2 regions of the Arthrobacter sp. Hor0625 genome follow, and region 2 is predicted to be linked to the other one. Evidence: predicted binding sites of a transcription regulator. Region 2 holds the regulator's gene; the other holds the start of a gene.
What was found. Region 2 encodes LexA, which represses DNA repair genes until DNA is damaged. Its sites were predicted from a motif close to TCGAACANNTGTTCGA; they were not measured.
Positions count from the first base shown of each region.

Region 1: ACTWLI_RS14585 (LexA family protein) is a predicted target of LexA. The motif match lies at 4,954-4,969, and genes of this name have one in related genera.

Region 1 is NZ_CP199586.1:3,175,628-3,185,553, forward strand. It holds gene ACTWLI_RS14560 (vWA domain-containing protein) at 1-1,244, shown strand, start outside; gene ACTWLI_RS14565 (SRPBCC family protein) at 1,244-2,101, shown strand; gene ACTWLI_RS14570 (XdhC family protein) at 2,111-3,256, shown strand; gene ACTWLI_RS14575 (L-threonylcarbamoyladenylate synthase) at 3,350-3,970, shown strand; gene ACTWLI_RS14580 (class I SAM-dependent methyltransferase) at 4,050-4,754, opposite strand; gene ACTWLI_RS14585 (LexA family protein) at 4,983-5,414, shown strand; gene ACTWLI_RS14590 (Y-family DNA polymerase) at 5,433-6,722, shown strand; gene ACTWLI_RS14595 (DedA family protein) at 6,961-7,629, opposite strand; gene ACTWLI_RS14600 (cupredoxin domain-containing protein) at 7,827-8,294, shown strand; gene ligD (non-homologous end-joining DNA ligase) at 8,310-9,332, opposite strand; gene ACTWLI_RS14610 (cation-translocating P-type ATPase) at 9,376-9,926, opposite strand, start outside.
Region 2 is NZ_CP199586.1:46,683-56,608, forward strand. It holds gene ACTWLI_RS00225 (DUF1844 domain-containing protein) at 327-713, shown strand; gene ACTWLI_RS00230 (MFS transporter) at 801-2,123, opposite strand; gene ACTWLI_RS00235 (SseB family protein) at 2,186-3,061, opposite strand; gene priA (bifunctional 1-(5-phosphoribosyl)-5-((5-phosphoribosylamino)methylideneamino)imidazole-4-carboxamide isomerase/phosphoribosylanthranilate isomerase PriA) at 3,075-3,821, opposite strand; gene ACTWLI_RS00245 (hypothetical protein) at 3,871-4,029, opposite strand; gene hisH (imidazole glycerol phosphate synthase subunit HisH) at 4,030-4,779, opposite strand; gene hisB (imidazoleglycerol-phosphate dehydratase HisB) at 4,776-5,414, opposite strand; gene ACTWLI_RS00260 (histidinol-phosphate transaminase) at 5,482-6,600, opposite strand; gene ACTWLI_RS00265 (LysM peptidoglycan-binding domain-containing protein) at 6,701-7,090, opposite strand; gene lexA (transcriptional repressor LexA) at 7,521-8,270, shown strand; gene ACTWLI_RS00275 (ATP-dependent DNA helicase) at 8,426-9,926, opposite strand, start outside.

The DNA of each region.
Region 1 (9,926 bases), 320 kb from region 2:
TCGCGGCGGCCTTCATCACCGCCCTGCGCGGCGCGGGCGCGACCTGTTCACCGGACCGTGCTGCGCGGCTCGCCGCTGCCCTGCGGCTGGCGCCGCCGACGGACCTGGAACGGCTCTACTGGACGTTACGGGTGGTGCTGGTTTCCGGCCAGGGGCAGCTGCCGGTGTTCGACGCCGTGTTCGACGCCGTCTTCCGTGGCGGTTTCGATCCGGCCGCCGCACTCTCCCGCCGGCCCGGAGACCCCGTACCGGTCCCGGCCCCGCCGCCGCCCGCGGACTCGTCCCGCACCCGGCCCGCCGCTGGCCCCGGCCGCCCCACCGAACCGGGCCGCGCCGGCGCGCCGCACCATCCCGCGGTGGTCGCCGGCCGGGACGACGCCGGGAGCCCCGGACCGGAGCGCGAGGCCGTCCTGGCGATGGCCTCCCCCGAGGAACACCTGCACGGCATGAACTTCGCGGAACTCTCCGAATCCGAAGCCGCGGAGGTCCGCCGGCTGGCGGCCCGGATCCGGCTGGCCACCCCGGTCCGCCTGAGCCGGCGGACCCGCACCTCGCCGCACAGCGGTGCGCGGCTGGATATCCGGGCCACCGTGCGCGCAGCCCGCCGGTCCGGCTCCGACGCGCCGAAACTCCTGTACGCCCGGCGCCTCCAGCAAAAGCGCGGGCTGGTGCTGCTCTGCGACGTGTCCGGGTCGATGGAACCGTATTCAAGGGTCTTCCTGTCGCTGCTGCAGGGCGCCGTCGCCTCCGCGGGCGCGGAGGCCTTCGTCTTCTCGACCCGGTTGACGCGCCTGACCCGCCAGCTGGCCCAGCGCAATACCGACCTGGCGCTGGCCCGGGCCGCGGCCACCGCCCCGGACTGGGCCAGCGGCACCAGGATCGCCGGGAACCTGCGCCGCTTCCTGGATGAACACGGCCGCCGCGGGCTCGCCCGGGGAGCCGTGGTGGTCGTCTTTTCCGACGGCTGGGCCCAGGAGGACCCGGAGCAGGTGGCGGCCCAGATGGCCCGGCTACGCCGGCTCGCGCACCGGGTGGTCTGGGTGAACCCGCGCAAGGCCGCGCCGGGCTACCGGCCCCTGGTCGGAGGCATCGCGGCGGCCCTGCCGTACTGCGACGCGTTCGTCAGCGGGCACAGCTACTCGGCGCTGGCAGAGGTCGCGGCGGCCATCCGCGACGACGGCCGGGACGCCCCGGAGAGACCCACCGTGGGAAGTGACAGGATCGCAAGGCAAGGGAGCAGCTGATGCAGATTGACAGCAGTTTTTCGGTGGTCGCACCGATCGGCAAGGTCTGGGACACCCTGATGGATTTCGAACGGGTGGCCGGCTGCCTGCCGGGCGCCCGAATCCTCAACAAACTTTCCGACGACGCTTACCAGGTCGGCATGACGGTCAAGCTCGGCCCGGTGAACATGCAGTACAAGGGGCTGCTCAACGTCCTGGAGCGCAACGCCGCCGAGCACCGGGCCGTGCTCGGGGGCAAGGCGCAGGAGACCCGGGGCCAGGGCACGGCGGAGGCGACGGTGACCCTGGCGCTGACGGAAGAGGGCACGACGACGCGCGGTACCGTCAGCGCGGATCTCTCGCTGTCCGGCAAGGCGGCAGCCATGGGCAAGAGTGTCATCGGCAGCGTCACCGAGCAGATGATGGGGCTGTTCGCCGCCAACCTGCAGGCCATGCTGGCCGAACCCGGAGCAGCCGCCCCCGGGGCCGGGACGGCGGGAGCTCCCCCAGCGGCCCCGGCAGCTGCGCCGGCGCCGGAAGCCGCGCCGGCGGCACCCCTGCCCGCAACAGGGCCGGGGACGGGGCCCGGGGCGCCCGCGGCGGCGGTACCCGCGGGGCCCGTGCCGGCGTCGACCACGCCGACGGCCGGTGGGGCGCCCGCAGCCGGCACTGCGCCGTCGCCCGGCGCTCTCCCCGGCGGCGCCATGACTCCGGCGGGCGCCAGCCTGGACGCCTTCAGCCTCGCCAAAGGCATTGCCGCCGATCAGCTCAGCAACCCCGCCAAGGTCCTGGGCCTGGTGGCCGCTGTCGCCTGCGTGGCCTACTGGGGCGGACGGCGGTCGGCATTCCGCATGCTCCGGCTCTGCGGACGGCTCTAGGGAGCGCCGATGCGGGACGTCCTGGCAGCCATCATGCCGGACTGGCGGGAGGGCAGGACCGCCGGCCTGGCCACTGTGGTGCGCACGTTCAAATCCGCTCCCCGCCTCCCGGGGGCGTCCATGCTGGTCACGGCGGCGGGCGAGGCGGTGGGGTCGGTGTCCGGCGGCTGTGTCGAGGGCGCCGTCTACGAACTGGCCAGCGAGGTCAGGGACAGCGGCGTCCCGGAGCTCGTGCGGTACGGCATCAGCGATGACGATGCGTTCGCCGTCGGCCTGACCTGCGGAGGCATCATCGACATCTTCGTCGAACCGGTCTCCCGGCAGCGCTTCGCGGAGCTCGACGGCGTCCGGCAGGACATCGCGGACGAAAAGCGGGTCGGGGTGGCCACCGTGATCGAGCACCCGGACAGCGCCTGGCTGGGGCGGCACCTGGTGGTGCGCCCGGACCGCGTCGACGGGGACCTTGGCTCCGAACGGGCCAACAGCGCCGTCGGCGACGACACCCAGGGCTACCTGGCCGCGGGCCGGACGGGCATCCTCAGCTACGGGCCCGACGGCGAGCGCCTCGACAGCGGGATGCGGGTCTTCTTCACCAGCTACGCCCCGCCGCCGCGGATGCTGGTCTTCGGCGCGATCGACTTTGCTTCGGCGCTGGCGAGGCTCGGGTCGTTCCTGGGCTACCGGGTGACGGTCTGCGACGCCCGCGCCGTCTTCGCCACGCCGGCCAGGTTCCCCGACGCCGCCGAGGTGGTCAAGGAGTGGCCGCACCGCTACCTCGCCGGGCAGCAGGAGCAGGGACTGGTGGATGAGCGGACGGTCATCTGTGTACTGACCCACGACCCGAAGTTCGACATTCCGTTGCTGGAGGTGGCCCTCCGCGGCCGGCCGGTGGCGTTCGTCGGGGCCATGGGCTCCCGCCGTACCCATGAGGACCGGATCCGGCGGTTGCGCGAGGCGGGACTGGGCGGGACCGAGCTCGCCCGACTGCACAGCCCTGTCGGCCTGGACCTCGGCGCCCGCACGCCCGAGGAGACGGCGGTGTCCATCGCCGCGGAAATCATCGCCAAGCAGTGGAAGGGCAGCGGCCAGCCGTTGCGCCGGCTGGAGGCACGAATCCACCACGACGAGCAGGACCGCGAGCAGCAGCAGGTCTAGGGCACGGCCCGGACACCGGCCGTCGGCAGGCAGTCGCTGTCCGCAACTCCCCCGTTGGGCCCCGCCGGCCGGCGCCGGGCGTAAGCTCATGCCATGGCGAGATTCTTCGATGTGCATCCCGATAACCCGCAGCCCCGTGCCATCACTCAGGTGGTGGACCTGCTGAAATCCGGCGGCCTGATCGCCTACCCGCCGGACTCCTGCTACGCCCTGGGCGCACAGCTGGGCAACCGGGACGCTTTGGACCGGATCCGGGCCATCCGGCACCTGGACGACAAGCACCACTTCACGCTGGTCTGCAAGGACTTCGCCCAGCTGGGCCAGTTCGTCCAGATCGACAACGATGTCTTCCGCAGCATCAAGGCGGTCACGCCGGGCAGCTACACCTTCATCCTGCCCGCCACCAAGGAGGTGCCGAAGCGGCTGCTGCACCCGAAGAAGAAGACCGTCGGCGTGCGCATCCCGGACCACAAGGTCGTCCAGGCGCTGCTGGCCGAACTCGGCGAACCGCTGCTCTCCAGCACCCTGCTGCTGCCGGATGAGGACGAGCCCATGACCCAGGGCTGGGAGATCAAGGAGCGGCTGGACCACGTGGTCGACGCCGTGATTGATTCCGGCGACTGCGGGGCCGAGCCGACGACGGTCATCGACTTCTCCAGCGGCGTCGCCGAGGTAACGCGCCACGGCATGGGAGACCCGTCCCGGTTCGAGTAAACCGGCCAGCCCGGCGGGCGGGTACATGCCGCCACACCCCGCCCCTATTGTTCGGATCGGCGCGGATCCGTCGGGCCCCTCAGCCGGCTTCGAGGACGAAAAAGATGAAGGACAGGAACGCTGTCCTCTCTCCGTTCAGGATGCGGGGCGGCAGGAGTTCAGGCGGCGTTTCCGGAGATGGTGCCGGTTCGCTCACCGTGGCTATGCGGTATCCCGCGGCAGTGAAGGCGTTCATCATCGCGTGAAGCGGCCGATGCCAGAAGGTCAGGACCGCCGGCTCGCCGTCGAACTCGTAATCCTCCGAATACTGCCGGACAGCGAAGTAGTCCTCGGTTGGGTAGTTGAGCAAGCTGACCGTCGGGTGGTTGACCGACAGGATCAGGCGGCCACCCGGCTTCAACACCCGGCGCAGCTCGGCAAGTGGGGCCGACCAGTCCTCCAGATAGTGCAGGACCAGGGACGCAACCACGTCGTCGAAGGAGCCATCGGCAAAAGGCAGCGGTTTGCCGAGGTCGGCCAGGTGCAGGTCTGCGGCCGCTCCCAGCCGCCGTCTCGCCAGTTCAAGCATGGCGGGACTGGAATCGAAGCCGGTCATCACGGCGCCTCCTGCGCCCAGCGCCGCGGTCAACGGCCCGGAGCCGCACCCGGCGTCGAGGATCCGGCGACCCGCCACGTCGCCGGCGAGCGCGATCATCGCCGGCCGTTCGTAAAACGCGTTGAGGAGGCTGGACTCGTTCTCGGCCGAGTAGCTCTCGGCAAATTCGTCGTAGTTGCTGGTTTTCATTTTCACGTTCCCCCAAGAACAAGTGCAGACAGCGCCCCCTTGTCGGGCGATTGGATCCGATTCAACCACACCGTACCGCGGTGCCGGCCGCCGTGGCGGTGGCCGGAACGGGGTGCCGGCAACCCACGGAGCAGCTACCGGTCCGAGGGAATGCCCCTCCGCCGGGGTTAAATGTCCGCCCGCGGGACTACACTTGGATTCGAACATATATTCGAAAAAGGGTGTGTTGTGGGCGTTGTTGTCGGGCCCCGCGTGATAGATGCGGGCGTTTCCCTCCTGTCGGTACTCATCTCGCCGGTGGCGGTGGCTGCCGGCTATCCCTCGCCCGCGCAGGACTACTTTGACGGGCGCATTGACCTCAACGAGCACCTGATCAAGGACATCACCAGCACGTACGTGGTCAGGGTCTCGGGAGACTCGATGGAGGGCGCCGGCATCAGCGACGGTGACGAGCTCATCGTCAACCGGGCGCTGGAGCCGCGCGACGGCTGCGTCGTCGTGGCCGTGCTCGACGGCGAACTCACCGTCAAGCGCCTGCGCGTCACTCCGTCCGGGGTGGTGCTCCAGGCGGACAACCCGCGGTATCCGGACATCCGTGTCCCCGCTCTTTCCAACCTCGTCATCTGGGGCGTCGCCACCCGGTGCCTGCACCACGTCTAAGCGTGGTGTGTGAGCGTCATGCCTGAAACCCGACCGGGCGCCAGTATCGCCCTCGTGGACGTGAACTGCTTCTACGCCAGCGCCGAACGCGCGTTCGACCCGTCACTGGAGGGCCGGCCCGTGGTGGTCCTCTCCAACAACGACGGCTGCGCGGTGACCCGCTCGCCCGAGGCGAAGGCCCTCGGCATCCCCCTCGGCGAACCTTGGTTCAAGCTGGCGCCGCGGGCCAGGGAGTGGGGCCTGGTCGCCAAGTCCAGCAACTACGAGCTCTACGGGGACATCAGCGCCCGGGTGATGGAACTCCTGGGCCGGTACTCGGCGTGGCTGGAGGTCTACAGCATTGACGAAGCCTTCCTGGGAGTGCGCGGAAGCCCGGAAGAGCTGCTGCGGCTAGGGCACGCCATGAAGACGGCGGTCCGGCGCAACGTAGGCGTCCCGGTCTGCGTGGGCATCGCCGGCACCAAGACCCTGGCCAAGCTGGCCAACAAGTGGGCCAAGCACAACCCTGGATTCAACGGCGTCTGCCACTGGAATTCGGTCCCGGCCGCGCGGCAGGAGCAGCTCATGGCCGGCCTGTCCGTGATCGAACTCTGGGGTGTGTCGACGCGCCTGACCAGGCGGCTGAACGGGCTGGGAATCCATTCCGTGCTTGACCTTGCCAGGGCGGACCCGGTCATGATCAGGGACCGCTTCTCGGTGGTGCTGATGCGCACCGTCCTGGAACTGCGCGGGACGCCGTGCATCCCACTGGAGGAGGAGCGCATCGGCCGGGACCAGTTGATCTTCAGCCGTTCGTTCGCCACCCCGATCAGCACCGCCGCGGGAATGCGCCAGGTTCTCGGCATCTACGCCCAGCAGGCCAGCGCCAGGCTGGCGCGGCACGGCCTGCAGTCCAAGGTCCTGACCGCCTTTGCTGCCACATCCCACTACAACGCGCGGGACAGTTCGTATCCCTCGGTCTGCGTCCCGCTGCCCATGCCCACCGCGGACCCGGTGCTGCTGGCAAGGGCGGCCTATGCCCTGCTCCCCCGGATCGTCGACGATGCCCGGTACGCCCGGGCCGGCATCATGGTCACCGACCTGCGCCCGACCGCGGCCCAGGCCCCGCTGGCCGTCTTCGAGAACCCGCATGAGAAGTACGGCATCGGCCCGCTGCTGGAGGAGGTCAGCCGCAGGTACGGCCGGGGTTCCATCGGACTGGGCCACGCCGGCATCCGGGGCGGACCGGACTGGACAATGAAGCGCGACATGCTCTCTCCGCGCTACACGACGCACTGGGACGAACTGCCGGTGGTCAAGGCTGCGTAACGGCGTACCTGCGCGGCAGCTGCGGGGCCGCGGCACCCGACGCTGCGGCGCCGGCGCAGCCCCGACAGACGGTACGCAACGGGCGGGTGGATGCGGGCAGGTAGGCGGCCGCCGGCACGCATCCGCAGGAGCCGGTGAGCCGCGTACCGGCGCCCGTCGCCTGGAGTGAGCGTCCGGGTGGAAAAGCAGGTAGTCATTCCCGCAGACAGGTAGCCGGCCGGTTTACGCAACGTCCGGGTTACGGCGCTCCGCCGCTGCGCGCCTTGCTGCGGCGGACCGCCCGGACCACGAACCAGATCAGCACCGCGGCCAGCGCCCCGTAGACGGCGTAGTTCAGGTAGCGGGAATACTGGTCGATCAACTCGTACTGTGACCCGAGCGCAGCGCCCAGGCCAATCAGGAGACCGTTCCACAGCCCGCTGCCGGCCAGCGTAAAAACGGTGAAACTGAGCAGGTTCATGTTCTGCGCGCCAGCAGGCAGGCTGATGAGGCTCCGCACCCCCGGGATCAGCCGCCCGAAGAACACGGCAGGCCTCCCGTGGCGGTCGAACCAGTGGGCCGCCTTCTCGAAGTCCTCCCGGTCCACCAGCGGCAGCTTCGAGAGCCAGCGGATCGACCGTTCGAGCCCCAGCCGGGCACCCAGCCAGTACAGCAGCAGCGCACCAAGGTAGGCACCGAGGGTGCTGGTGAGGAAAACCAGCACCAGGCTCATGGTGCCCTGCCGGGTCAGGAAACCGGCCAGCGGCAGGATCACCTCGCTCGGGATCGGCGGGAAGACGGTCTCAGCGAGCGTAAACAGCCCGACGCCCCATTCGCCCAGCGCGTCAATGGAGCGGGCGGCGACCCCCACGATTCCGGTGAGGTCCTGCGTCGCGGAGGCTGCTGCCACCAGTGCGGGCACGGTCATGGTCGGAACTCCAGGAGGGGGAAGGACGCGGACAGTTCCAGACTGCCACACCGGACACGAGCGCGCGCGCCGGCCGCGGCACGAAGGACGCGGGCTATCCACAATCGGGCCAGGCTGACCGGCGCCTTTACCCGCGGAAGGGAGCAGAATTAAGAGCAGGGGTCCCATTGCTACGCGAGGGAAGATCGGGGTGCGCCATGAACACTGGCCAGACACGGGTATCGCTGCTGCTGGCGGCGGTCCTGCTCGGCGCCGCCGGATGCGGCGGCAGCGCTACGGCCCCGCCCGCCACATCACCCCCGGCGAGTGCACCGGCGGGAACCACCGCCAGCACCCCCGCGGGCGGCCCGATGCAGATGAGCAATGGAACCTCCACACCGGCCTCCGGCAGCACCGGCGCCTCCAGCGCGGTCCCTGCAGCCGCCGCCATTACGATCCGGGACTTCACCTTCGGGCCGCCGCTGGAAGTGCGTCCTGGCGCCACGGTGACGGTAACCAATGCCGACGGCGCGGAGCACACCGTCACCGCCGACGACGGTGCAGCGTTCAACGTCGACGTCCAGGGCGGCGGGACGGCCAGCTTCACGGCGCCCGCCACAGCGGGCACCTACACGTTCCACTGCACCTTCCATCCCTCCATGCATGGGACCCTGACGGTCAAGTGAGCCGGGGAGGTGCAGCTAGTCGGCTGCCTTGGCCCGGCTGGGCTGGACCCGCGGCGGTTCACCGGGCATCTTCGGGAAGTCCGGCGGGAAGGGCAGCTCGCCCAGGCCCTCGGCCAGGTCCCGCTCCCACCAGCCCAGCAGGGCCTCGATGGAGCCTGGCCGGTCGTGCATCCCGGCCCACGGGTCCCCCACGGACTGCAGCCGGCCCGGAACGGTCGCGACGGTGAAGTCCTTGGGGTCCGCTGAATCCAGCTCCTCCCATGCCAGCGGGCAGGAGACCGTCGCGGCGGGCAGCGCGCGCGGGCTGTAGGCGCCCGCCATGGTGCGGTCGCGGTTGGCCTGGTTGAAGTCGACGAAGACCCGGGCGCCGCGTTCCTCCTTCCACCAGGCGGTGGTGACCTGCTCCGGCATCCGGCGTTCGAGTTCGCGGGCGGCGGCGATGACGGCGTGGCGCACGTCCAGGAACTCGTGGCGGGGTTCGATCGGGGCGAAGACGTGCAGGCCGCGGTTGCCGGAGGTCTTGATGAAGGCGGTCAGACCCGCCTCGGCCAGGACCGCGCGCAGCTCGTGGGCGGCGGGCACCGCGTCCTTGAAGCCGGTACCCGGTTGCGGGTCGAGGTCGATCCGCAGCTGGTCGGGGTTGTCCGGGTCCGCGGCCCGGGACGCCCAGGGGTGGAAGACCACCGTGTTCATCTGTACCGCCCACACCGCGGCCGCGACCTCGTCGATCACCAGCTGGGGGTGGGACCGGCCGCTCGGGTAGACCACGTCCACGGCCCGCACGTAATCCGGGGCACCCTTGGGCGGGTTCTTCGAGAAGAACTGCTCGCCGTCGACGTTCCCGGAAAAGCGCTGCAGCGTGACCGGACGGCCGCCGTTGGCCGCCAGGAACGCATCCCCGACGGCCACCATGTAGTGGGCGAGGTCCAGCTTGCTCAGACCCGCCTCGGGCCACAGCAGCCTGCTGGGACTGGAGACCCTGACTTCCCTGCCGCCATCCGGTCCCTCGACGGCGACCATGGTTTCTTCGCGAGCCATGAGGATCAAGCTACCCCCGGACGCTGCCCAAGGAAAGGACGCCTCAGGGGCGGCGGACGGATTTGTAGATTTCGAACCAGGCCACCCCGGCCGCGCCCGCGAGCACCGCCAGGAGCCAATCGGCCGGCGCCAGCGGCCCCAGATTGAACGCGCCCCGCAGGCCCGGAACGTTCAGCAGCACCACGAGGAACAGGGCCGCGCCCCCGACCACCCACTTCAGCGTCCGGTTGCGGCGCTCGCGGAAGGTCCGCCAGACCGGCAGCCGCCAGGACCGGTTGACCAGGATCAGGCACAGGTTGCCGACCACGAGGGTCGCGAAGGACACCGAGCGCACGACGTCGTCCGGCGTGCCGCTGCCGAGGCTCCAGAGGTAGACCCCGACGACGGCGGCCAGCACGGAGAGCCCCTGGCAGGCGGCGATGGCCAGCACCCGGCGCCCGAAAATGCCCTGGCCCGGCCGGCGCGGCGGCTGGTCCATGATCGCCGGATCGATTTCTTCCGCTTCAAACACCACCGAGCAGGCCGGGTCGATGATGAGCTCAAGGAAAGCGATCTGCACCGGCAGCAGGACCAGCGGCCAGTCGCTGACGAAGA
Region 2 (9,926 bases):
ATTCCGCCGGAAAATGAAGAAGGCCTCCAATTGCCGGGAGCAATCGAAGGCCTCGAAGATCGGAACTGCCAGCCTCGGAAGAGGCGGCATGCGTTCCCGCCAGGCGTGGAGCCCGGGAGAATGCCCGACCAGGTACCCGGCAACCTTGATTCCCAAAGGAATTCTCGCGGCTGACGCGGGTGGGAGAGATCTCCGCTTGCAAACTGAAAACCGATTCTACCGAACGATTCCCCCGACTGGCGCACATGTTCATGCAACGTCAAGCACTGGGTGTCGTTGGCCGGCAAAATAACGGGATTCAGTCGGTCTGTGACAAGCTTACCAGCATGAGCACTGCAGACAGTAATTCCCACGTTTACCAGCCGGCCGGCGCCGCCGAGGATGTTTCCCGGCAGATCCGCGACATCTCCGAGGTCCCGGCGATCGAAGTCATCACCACCGCCGCCGTGCACCTCATGAGCGCCGCGGCCGTAAAGCTCGGCCTGGCGGCGGAGGAGAACGCCGAGGAACTCAAGGACCTCGACGAAGCCCGCAAACTGATCACCGCCCTCGCCGGCCTGGTGACCGCCGCTGCCCCGGAAATCGGCTCCCAGCACGCCGGTCCGTTGCGCGACGGCCTGCGCTCCCTGCAGCTGGCCTTCCGCGAGGAATCAGCCATCCCGGACGCGCCGGGCAAGGGCCCGGGCGAGAAGTACACCGGGCCGGTCAACTAGGCCCCGGACAACTCCCCACACGGCGGGCGGACCATCACGGTCCGCCCGCCGTCGTCGTTAACGGTCGCCGCCGGCTGGCGTGCCAACTCAGGCGGTGGCGAACCGCCGCCGGCGGCGGTGCTGCAGTACCAGCCCGACCAGGCAGAGCCCCACGCCTGCCGCGCCGACGGAGATGAATCCCGCGCCCGCGCCGACCCCGTCGATGAAGAGCCCGGCCAGCGGGGCGCCGAGGGCCACGCCGCCGGTGAGGGCCGAGCCGTACCAGCCCATGGCCTCCCCCCGGCGGCCTTCGCTGACCAGCTCTGCGACCTTTTCGGAGGCTGCGGACAGCACCGGCGCGCAGAGCAGACCCGGCAGCAGGGACAGCAGCGCGAGTGTCCAGGTGTCCCGGGCGAACGCCATGGGCACGGTGAGCGCGGACATGCCCAGCAGCAGTACGACCGGCGGGATGGGCCGGTGCATGGCCCCGTAGACGAGCCCGCCCAGCACCGATGCGGCGCACCAGAGCAGGAAGACGATGCCGATCTCGGCCTCGTGACCGCCGCTTTCCAGGGCTGCGACAATGCCGACGTCGGTGCCGCTGAGCACCATGCCCGACCCAGCCGCGACAGCGAAGACGGCCGCGACGGCGGCGGTGAACCAGGAGAAGTTGTGGACGACCCTGCGCCGGAGGCCGAAGCGCTCCCGCCGGCGCTGCTCCGCGGCCGCCAGCGGGGCCAGCTCCGCCGCCGCCTCCTGGACGTGGGCCGGCGCCGTGGCCACGAGCGCGGCCTCGGCGCCTTCCTGTTGGCCGGCGTCGAACGCTGCGTCCGGCTCCGAACCGAGCACGGCGCTGCGGGTGGGCGGGTTGATCCACATCAGGAAGGCGCCGGCCAGGGAGGTTGCCACCCCGACGACGGTCAGGCCGAGCGCCGAATAGCCCGCCGTCGCCACGAGGGCGCCGGCGGCCGGGCCGATCATGAAGACCAGTTCGGTACTGATCGCGTCCAGGGCGAAGGCGGTCCTGCGCTGCTCCCCGCCGGCGAGGATGCCCAGGGACTGGCGCACCACGCTGAAGATCGGCAGCGTCAGCAGGCCGCCAACGAAGACCAGCGGCAGCAGCAGCTCATAGCTGGCATGCGGCACGATCGACCAGATGACGGTCTCGGAGACGACGGACGGGATGAGGGCCCGGCGCAGGCCCACCGTGTCCACGCGGCGGCCGCGCCAGGGCGCGCCGACGGCGATCCCGATGGTCATCACGGCAGCCGCGGCGCCGGCGGCGGCATAGCCCTGCCCCAAGGTGAGCACGATGTGCAGGGTCAGCAGAACGCCGGCGGCGGAGTGCGGGATGCGGGCGACCATGCCGACGAGCAGGAGGTTCCTGATGGGCCTCACGGCCAGCAGGTCCCGGTAGAGCGCAAAATTCACGAGACTGCATTCCTTTGTGTACTGCATTGGCAGCACCGGGACGTCTCCGCGCCGGCCGTCGGCTATGGTGCTACGCGCTGCAACTTGATTTCGATCGAGTCGACCCGTTCGGCAAACGTTTCGTTCCGGGCCCAGGTGTTGTTGAGCCGGGCCACGAGGGCCTGCACTGCGCCGGCGTCGAGCCCGTCTTCAAGGTACAGCACCAGACGCAGCTCCGGTCCGGCGCCACCGCCGGGGAGTTGCGCGCCGTCGGCCTGCGCCGAGGCGACCCCGCCGCCGGGACTGATTTCGACGCGGCGGAGCGCCGGCTCACCGGCCGCACCCCCGCCGACCGCCTCGGCCACCGCCGGGTCAAGGTAGCTCGGGGTCCACCCGTGCTGCCGGGCCAGGGCCCAGACGGCCGGGCGCCGCACCACGAAGGTGGCAGCCGAGCCGGGGTCAAGCACGAGCAGTTCGGCGCCTTCGGCCACTGCGGAGAGCGCGGCCCGTGCGGCGTAAACCGCCACCGGTCGGGCCTCCGGGTGCCAGGCCTCCAGGGCCGCCGCCGAGGTGAAGACGGGCATGGCCATCCGCCCGTCGGGTGCTTTCAGTGTCACGAGGGCCATGTCGGCCTGTTTATCGGCGTGCAGGCCGCCGGCACCCTCGCCTTCCTCCGCGAGCTGGGCAAGGATGGGCACGAAGACCCGGGCGGTGGCCAGGGCGGCGACGACGGCGGCTTCATCCCCGGTCCCCTCGGCCAGCCGGGCCAGGGCGGCGAGGTAGCCGGGGTCCGCGGAGCCGTCGTCGTCCTCGAAGTTGTGGATCTTGGCATCGTCACCGGCCAGGCTGCGTCCCGCCCAGGGCCGGCCGGCGGAGTCCGCGGGCCCGCCGGCTCCGGCCAGGGCCGCTGCGATGTGCCCGGGCAGCGCGCGTCCGCCCGGCGGGGTGCTGTGCTCCATGACCGCGGCCGGGCTAGCGGCGGCCGGCGGCGTCGAGGGCTTCGGGCAGCGTGAAGTTGCCGTTGTAGAGGGCCTTGCCGATGATCGCGCCCTCGACGCCGAGCGGCACCAGGGAGCGCAGGACCCGGAGGTCCTCGAGGCTGGAGATGCCGCCGGAGGCCACAACGGGCTTGCCGGTCTTCTCCACCATCTGGCGCAACAGTTCCACGTTCGGACCCTGCAGGGTGCCGTCCTTGGTCACGTCGGTGACGACGTAGCGGGCGCAGCCGGCTTCCTCAAGGCGGCCGAGGACCTCCCAAAGATCGCCGCCTTCCTTGGTCCAGCCGCGGCCGGCGAGGGTGGTGCCGCGGACGTCGAGGCCGACGGCGATCTTGTCGCCGAAGCGCTCGATGACCCGCTGGGTCCACTCGGGGTTTTCCAGCGCAGCGGTGCCCAGATTCACGCGGGCGACGCCGAGGTCCAGCGCCTGTTCCAGGGACTCGTCATCGCGCAGCCCGCCGGAGAGCTCGACCTTGATGTCCAGCCGGCCGACGACCTCGCGCAGCAGCTCCGCGTTCGACCCGCGGCCGAAGGCGGCGTCGAGGTCCACGAGGTGGACCCATTCCGCGCCCTGCTGCTGCCAGTTGAGCGCCGCTTCCAGCGGCGTGCCGTAGCTGGTTTCGCTCCCGGCTTCGCCCTGGACCAGGCGCACGGCCTGGCCGTTGACGACGTCGACGGCGGGGAGCAGTTCCAGGACCGGCAGCGGGGTTTCGGTGGTCATCGTTGGGATCCTCACGGGTTGGGACGGGCCGGTGCGGGCGCGGGGGCGCTTACTTTCCCGGCAGGGTCAAAAGATAGGCGGCCAGCAGCGCCATGGCGGCCAGGAGGTAGAAGACCACCTGGACCCAAAGCGGGCTCTTCTGCTGCCGGAAGGACAGCGCGCCGCCGACCAGCAGGCCGGCGAGGCCCATCAGCACGATGGACCACATCTAGGCGGTCGTTTCCGGGCCGGTTGTACCGGCCGGGGCGTCCCGGCGCAGGCCGTCGACCCAGTTGCGCAGCAGGCGGGCGCCTGCGTCACCGGACTTTTCCGGGTGGAACTGGGTGGCGCACAGCGGCCCGTTCTCCACCGCGGCGACGAAAGGCGCGCCGTGCTCCGACCAGGTCACGAGCGGGGCAGCCATGCGGGGCTGGATCACGTCGAAGTCCCAGCGCTGCACGCCATAGGAGTGCACGAAGTAGAACCGCTCGTTCTCCACCCCGGCGAAGAGCGCGGAGCCCTCCGGGACGGTGACGGTGTTCCAGCCCATGTGCGGGACGACGTCGGCCTGCAGGAGTTCGACCTTGCCCGGCCACTCCCCCATGCCCTCGGCGACGGTGCCGTGTTCCACGCCGGCCTCGAACAGGACCTGGAGCCCGACGCAGATGCCGAGGACGGGCCGGCCGCCGGCGACGCGGCGTCCGATCATCCGGACCGCGTCCACGGCCTTGAGCTCGTTCATGACCGTCTCGAAGGCCCCGACCCCGGGTACGACGAGGCCGTCGGCGTTGAGCACATCCTCGGGCTTGGAGCTGAGGATCACCTCGGCGCCGGCACGTTCGAGCGCCCGGACGGCCGAACGGACGTTGCCGGAACCGTAGTCCAGGACCGTGACCGTGGGCTTGCCCTCCGGCGACGCCGGCTTCCGGTGCGCGTCGGGGTCGATGATCGCGCCGTCGCGCAGCACTTTGCCGGTCACAGTGCGCCCTTGGTGGACGGGATGCCCTCGACGCGCGGGTCGGGTTCGACGGCGGCGCGAAGCGCCCGGGCGAAAGCCTTGAACTGCGCTTCGACGATGTGGTGCGGGTCGCGGCCGGCGGTGACGTTCATGTGCAGGCAGATGCCGGCGTGGAGCGTGATGGCTTCGAAGACGTGCCGGGTCAGCGATCCGGTGAAGTGGCCGCCGATCAGGTGGTATTCCTGGCCGGCCGGTTCGCCGGCGTGCACCAGGTAGGGCCGGCCCGAGACGTCGACGACCGCGTGCGCGAGGGCTTCGTCGAGCGGCACGGTGGCTTCGCCGAAGCGGCGGATGCCGGCCTTGTTGCCCAGGGCCGTGCGCAGGACCTCGCCGAGAGTGATGGCGACGTCCTCGACGGTGTGGTGCACGTCGATGTGGGTGTCGCCGGTGGCCTTGACGGTCATGTCGATCAGCGAGTGCTTGCTCAGGGCCGTCAGCATGTGGTCGTAGAACGGGACCGAGGTGCTGATGTCCGAGACGCCTGTACCGTCGAGGTCGATTTCGACCAGGACGGACGATTCGCTGGTGCTCCGCTCCAGGCGGGCGGTCCGGGCCACGGTCCGGGTCGCGACGGCGGCTGATGCGGTGTTGCTCATGGGGATGTCCTTTGGATGGGGCGGGCGCCCGGCTGGCGGGCGCCGCGCGTGGGTCCTGGGGTTAAGTCTAGGCGGACGGGGCCCCGGGACCGGTCAGGATCCGTTCCAGGGCCTCGAGGAAGGCTGTGGTTTCCGTCTCAGTGCCGGCGGTCACGCGGAGGTGGCCGGGGATCCCGACGTCGCGGATGAGTACGCCGGCCTCCAGCAGTCCCTGCCACACCTGGTGCGGGTTCTCGAGGCCGCCGAAGAAGACGTAGTTCGAGTCGGAGGCGGCCGGCTTCAGGCCCATCCGCGTCAGTTCCGTCACGATGCGGTCCCGCTGACGCTTGATGTCCTCGACGTCGGCCATCAGGGCGACGCGGTGGCGCAGGGCCGCCAGCGCGGTCGCCTGGGTGATGGCCGAGAGGTGGTACGGCAGCCGGACCAGTCGCAGCGCGTCCGCGACCTCCGGCGCCGCGGCCATGTAGCCCACCCGGGCGCCGGCCAGGGCGAAGGCCTTGCTCATGGTCCGGGACACGATCAGCCGTTCCCGCCCCGGGAGCAGGGTGAGGGCACTGGGGGTGCCGTCGTGGGCGAACTCGTGGTACGCCTCGTCGACGATCACCACGGTCTGGCTCGCCTCGCCGGCCTCGTAGACGGCCTCCACCACGTCCAGTCCCAGGCCGGTGCCGGTGGGGTTGTTCGGTGAGCAGAGGAAGACGATGTTGGGTACGAGTTCACGGACCTGGCGGGCGGCCGAGGCGGCGCTGAGGCCATAGTCGGAGGCGCGCTCGCCGGTGATGTACGCGGTATCGGTGCCGGCCGCGAGAAGCGGATACATGGAATACGTGGGAGGGAAGCCCAGTGCGGTGCGTCCCGGGCCGCCGAAGGCCTGGAGGATCTGCTGCAGCACCTCGTTGGAGCCGTTGGCTGCCCAGATGTTGTCCGCGCCGAGGTCGTGGCCCAGGTACTCGGCCAGCGCCGTCCGCAGTTCGGTGAACTCGCGGTCCGGGTAGCGGTTCAGTCCGGCGGCGGCCTCCGTCACTGCCTCGGCGATGGCAGCCCGGACATCGGCCGGAACGCCATGGGTGTTTTCGTTGACATTGAGCAGGATCGGGACGTCCAGCTGCGGTGCGCCGTAGGGCCGGAGCCCCCGCAGGTTCGTTCGGAGGGGCAGTCGGTCGAGTCGCTCTAGCTGGTCAGTCACCCCTCCAGTTTAAGTGAGGGACCGTCCGGCCCCGAAACTGTGACTGTTGACGCGGTCCCCCGCGCCGGGTCGGACAGGCAGGCCGGCCGGGACGGCGAAGCTACTTGGTGGGCACGAAGAGCTGCTGGCCCGGCAGCACGCGGGCCGCATCGAGGTTGTTGAGCTGGACGATGTCGGCGACCACGTCGCGGGGATCGCGCTCCGGAGCCACTGTGCCCGCGATGGCCCACAGCGACTGGCCGGGCTGGACCGTGACGGTGACCGCCGGCGTGAGCGAGATGTCCGCGGCGGAGTCCGCCGCCTTGGCCGGTGAGTTGAGGAAGCCGGCCAGTGACATCAGCAGCGCGGCCAGCAGGATTGGCGGCAGCCCCAGGAAGACGAACCGGCCCCGGCGGGTCAGCCGGAGCGGGGCCGGACGCCCGGCAGCGGCCGGCGCCCCGGCGGTGGTGATGGAAACCAGCGATTCTGTACCAACGCTTACTGCTGACATGAACTGAGCCCTCCTGGACTTGTCTGTGCCGCCCGGCGTACTCCACTACCCGCCGCCAACCGGCCGAACCTACTAACGCAACACTCTGGAACCAACTGCTCCGGACCGGGGCTGTGCGCTCCGGACCTTGTTCCAGCCAAACCGTCCGACGCCTGCCGCTCGAACATAGAGCCGAAAGTACTTCCCGTACCCGCCGGCGCTTATTCGAACACATCTTCGAACTCCACTGTCTCTGTTTTAGCACCTATGAACGAACTATGTCGAGACTCGCTAGAACAAATGTTTGAAAAAGACCGGGGGCTGGCCTACTTTTGAAGCACAGGAGCACCGGCTTTTCGAACAGAAACAGTTCATCAGCGGGGTCCGACATTTTTAGATCTCACGGTCCGGACGGCAGAAACGCCGGGCGCAACGGAAAGGCAAGGCGAACATGGCAGCACAAGCCGCCGGCGGGAGGGCCGCAGCGCGCGGTCCGCAGGCCGTCCGGGCGCCGAAGAGCCTCACCGTCCGCCAAAAGAAGATCCTGGAGACCATCCAGCGGTCGGTCACCGACAACGGCTATCCCCCGTCCATGCGCGAGATCGGCGACACGGTCGGGCTCGCCAGCCTCTCCAGCGTTACCCACCAGCTCTCCCAGCTGGAAAAACTGGGCTACCTGCGCCGGGACCCCAAGCGCCCGCGCGCCATGGAGGTGCTCATGCCGCTGACCCTGGATGAAGGTGCCAACCGGATTTCCGGCGTGGAAAAGTCCAGCGGACTGCGCGCGGTTGGCGGCCTTGCCGTGGCTGAACTGGCCAGCGCCACCGACACCGCCATGGTGCCGTTCGTCGGGCGGATCGCCGCCGGCGGTCCGATCCTGGCGGACCAGGTGGTTGAGGACGTCATGCCGCTGCCGCGCCAGCTGGTGGGCCACGGTGAATTGTTCATGCTCAAGGTGGCCGGGGATTCCATGATCGATGCCGCCATCTGCGACGGTGACTGGGTGGTGGTCCGGCGCCAGAATGACGCCGCCAACGGTGACATCGTGGCCGCACTGCTCGACGACGAGGCGACGGTGAAGACGTTCCGGCAGCGCGACGGCCACACCTGGCTGCTGCCGCAGAACACGCAGTACGAGCCGATCCTCGGCGACCACGCCGTCATCATGGGCAAGGTCGTGTCCGTGCTGCGCTCCCTGTAGTCTGCGCCCGCACCTCCCCGACTGCCTGCCCCAGACAGCCGGAAGGCCCCGTCCGATCGAATCGGACGGGGCCTTCTCTGTTCGGGTCTTCCCTGTTCGGGCCTGCCGTGTTCGGGCCGGCGCCGTGGCCTGCTCTGGCCTCCGGTGCCGGCGGCCTAGCCGGCAGCCTGCGGCGCCGGCGTGCGGGCCAGGCGTTCGAGGGCCGCACGGGCCACTGCCGGGTCCGTGGTGGGCCAGAACGGCGGCAGCGCCGCGCGCAGGAAGGCGCCGTAGCGTTCGGTGGACAGGCGTGAGTCCAGCACGGCCACCACGCCCTTGTCCGACGTCGAGCGGATCAGCCGCCCGGCGCCCTGGGCGAGGCGGATGGCCGCGTGGGTCGCCGAGACGCTCATGAAGCCGTTGCCGCCGGACTGCGCCACGGCGCGGGACCGGGCGGTCATCAGCGGGTCGTCCGGCCGCGGGAACGGGATCCGGTCGATGACCACCAGCCGGCAGGAGTTTCCGGGCACGTCCACGCCCTGCCAGAGCGACATGGTGCCGAAGAGGCAAGTGTCCGGTTCGTCGGCGAACTGCTTGACCAGCGCCGTCATGGTCGATTCGCCCTGGCACAGGATGCTCAGGTCCAGCCGCAGACGCATCGCGTCGGCGGCCTCCTCGGCGGCCCGCCGGGAGGAGAAGAGGCACAGTGCCCCGCCGTTGGAGGCCCGGATCAGCTTTTCCAGCTCGTCAAGGGCTTCCGGGGAGGTGCCGCGGCCTGGTTTGGGCAGGTGCCCGGCCACGTAGAGGATGCCCTGCTGCGGGTAGGCGAAGGGGGAACCGACGTCGACGCCGGTCCAGCTCGGAGCGCCGGGGCCGACCAGGCCCAGTCCCCCGGCAGCAGGCTCGAACGCCGAACCGATGGCCAGCGTCGCCGAGGTCAGCACGACGGTGTGGTCGGCGAAAAGCCCCTCGCGCAGCCGTCCGGCCACGCTGAGCGGGGCGATGTTGATCAACGCGGGCGCGGAGTCGTCCGGCTGGGAGTAGCCCTGCTGCGGGTCGAAGCTGCTGGCGCGGGAAAACCAGACGACTTCCCGGTTTTCCTTGGCGGCGAGCAGCCGCTCGCACAGTTCGAGGATCACCATCAGGCGGGAGCGCGCGAGCTGCCGTCCGCCGTCGGCGGTGACGGAGCTGTCCCCCTTGGAATCCGAAAGCGCGGCGCGGCAGGCGTCCCGGAGCTGGTCCACACAGTCAAGCTGTTCGCTGTTGAGCCCGTTGGGCATCAGCCCGCTGGGCACGCCGGCGATGGCCAGCTCGAGGTTGGCCGCGGCGGTGTTGAGCGCATCGACGGTGATTCCGGTGTGTTTGCGGGCACCTGAGGCTGCGGCGTGCACCATGGCCACGGAAAGCTGCCCGGAGACGGCGCCGGTGACTCGGTCCTGCAGTTCGTGCGCCTCGTCCACGACGACGACGTCGTACTCGGGCAGCACCGCCAGGCCTTCGAACGCGCTGACCGCCAGCATGGCGTGGTTGGTGACCACGACGTCCGCGTCGGCGGCGTTCTGCCGGGCGAGCTCGCTGAAGCACTCGGCGGCGAGCGGGCACTTCTGGGCGCCGAGGCACTCCATGGAGGTCACGGAGACCTGGCGCCAGGCCCGGTCGGTCACCCCGGGCAGGAGT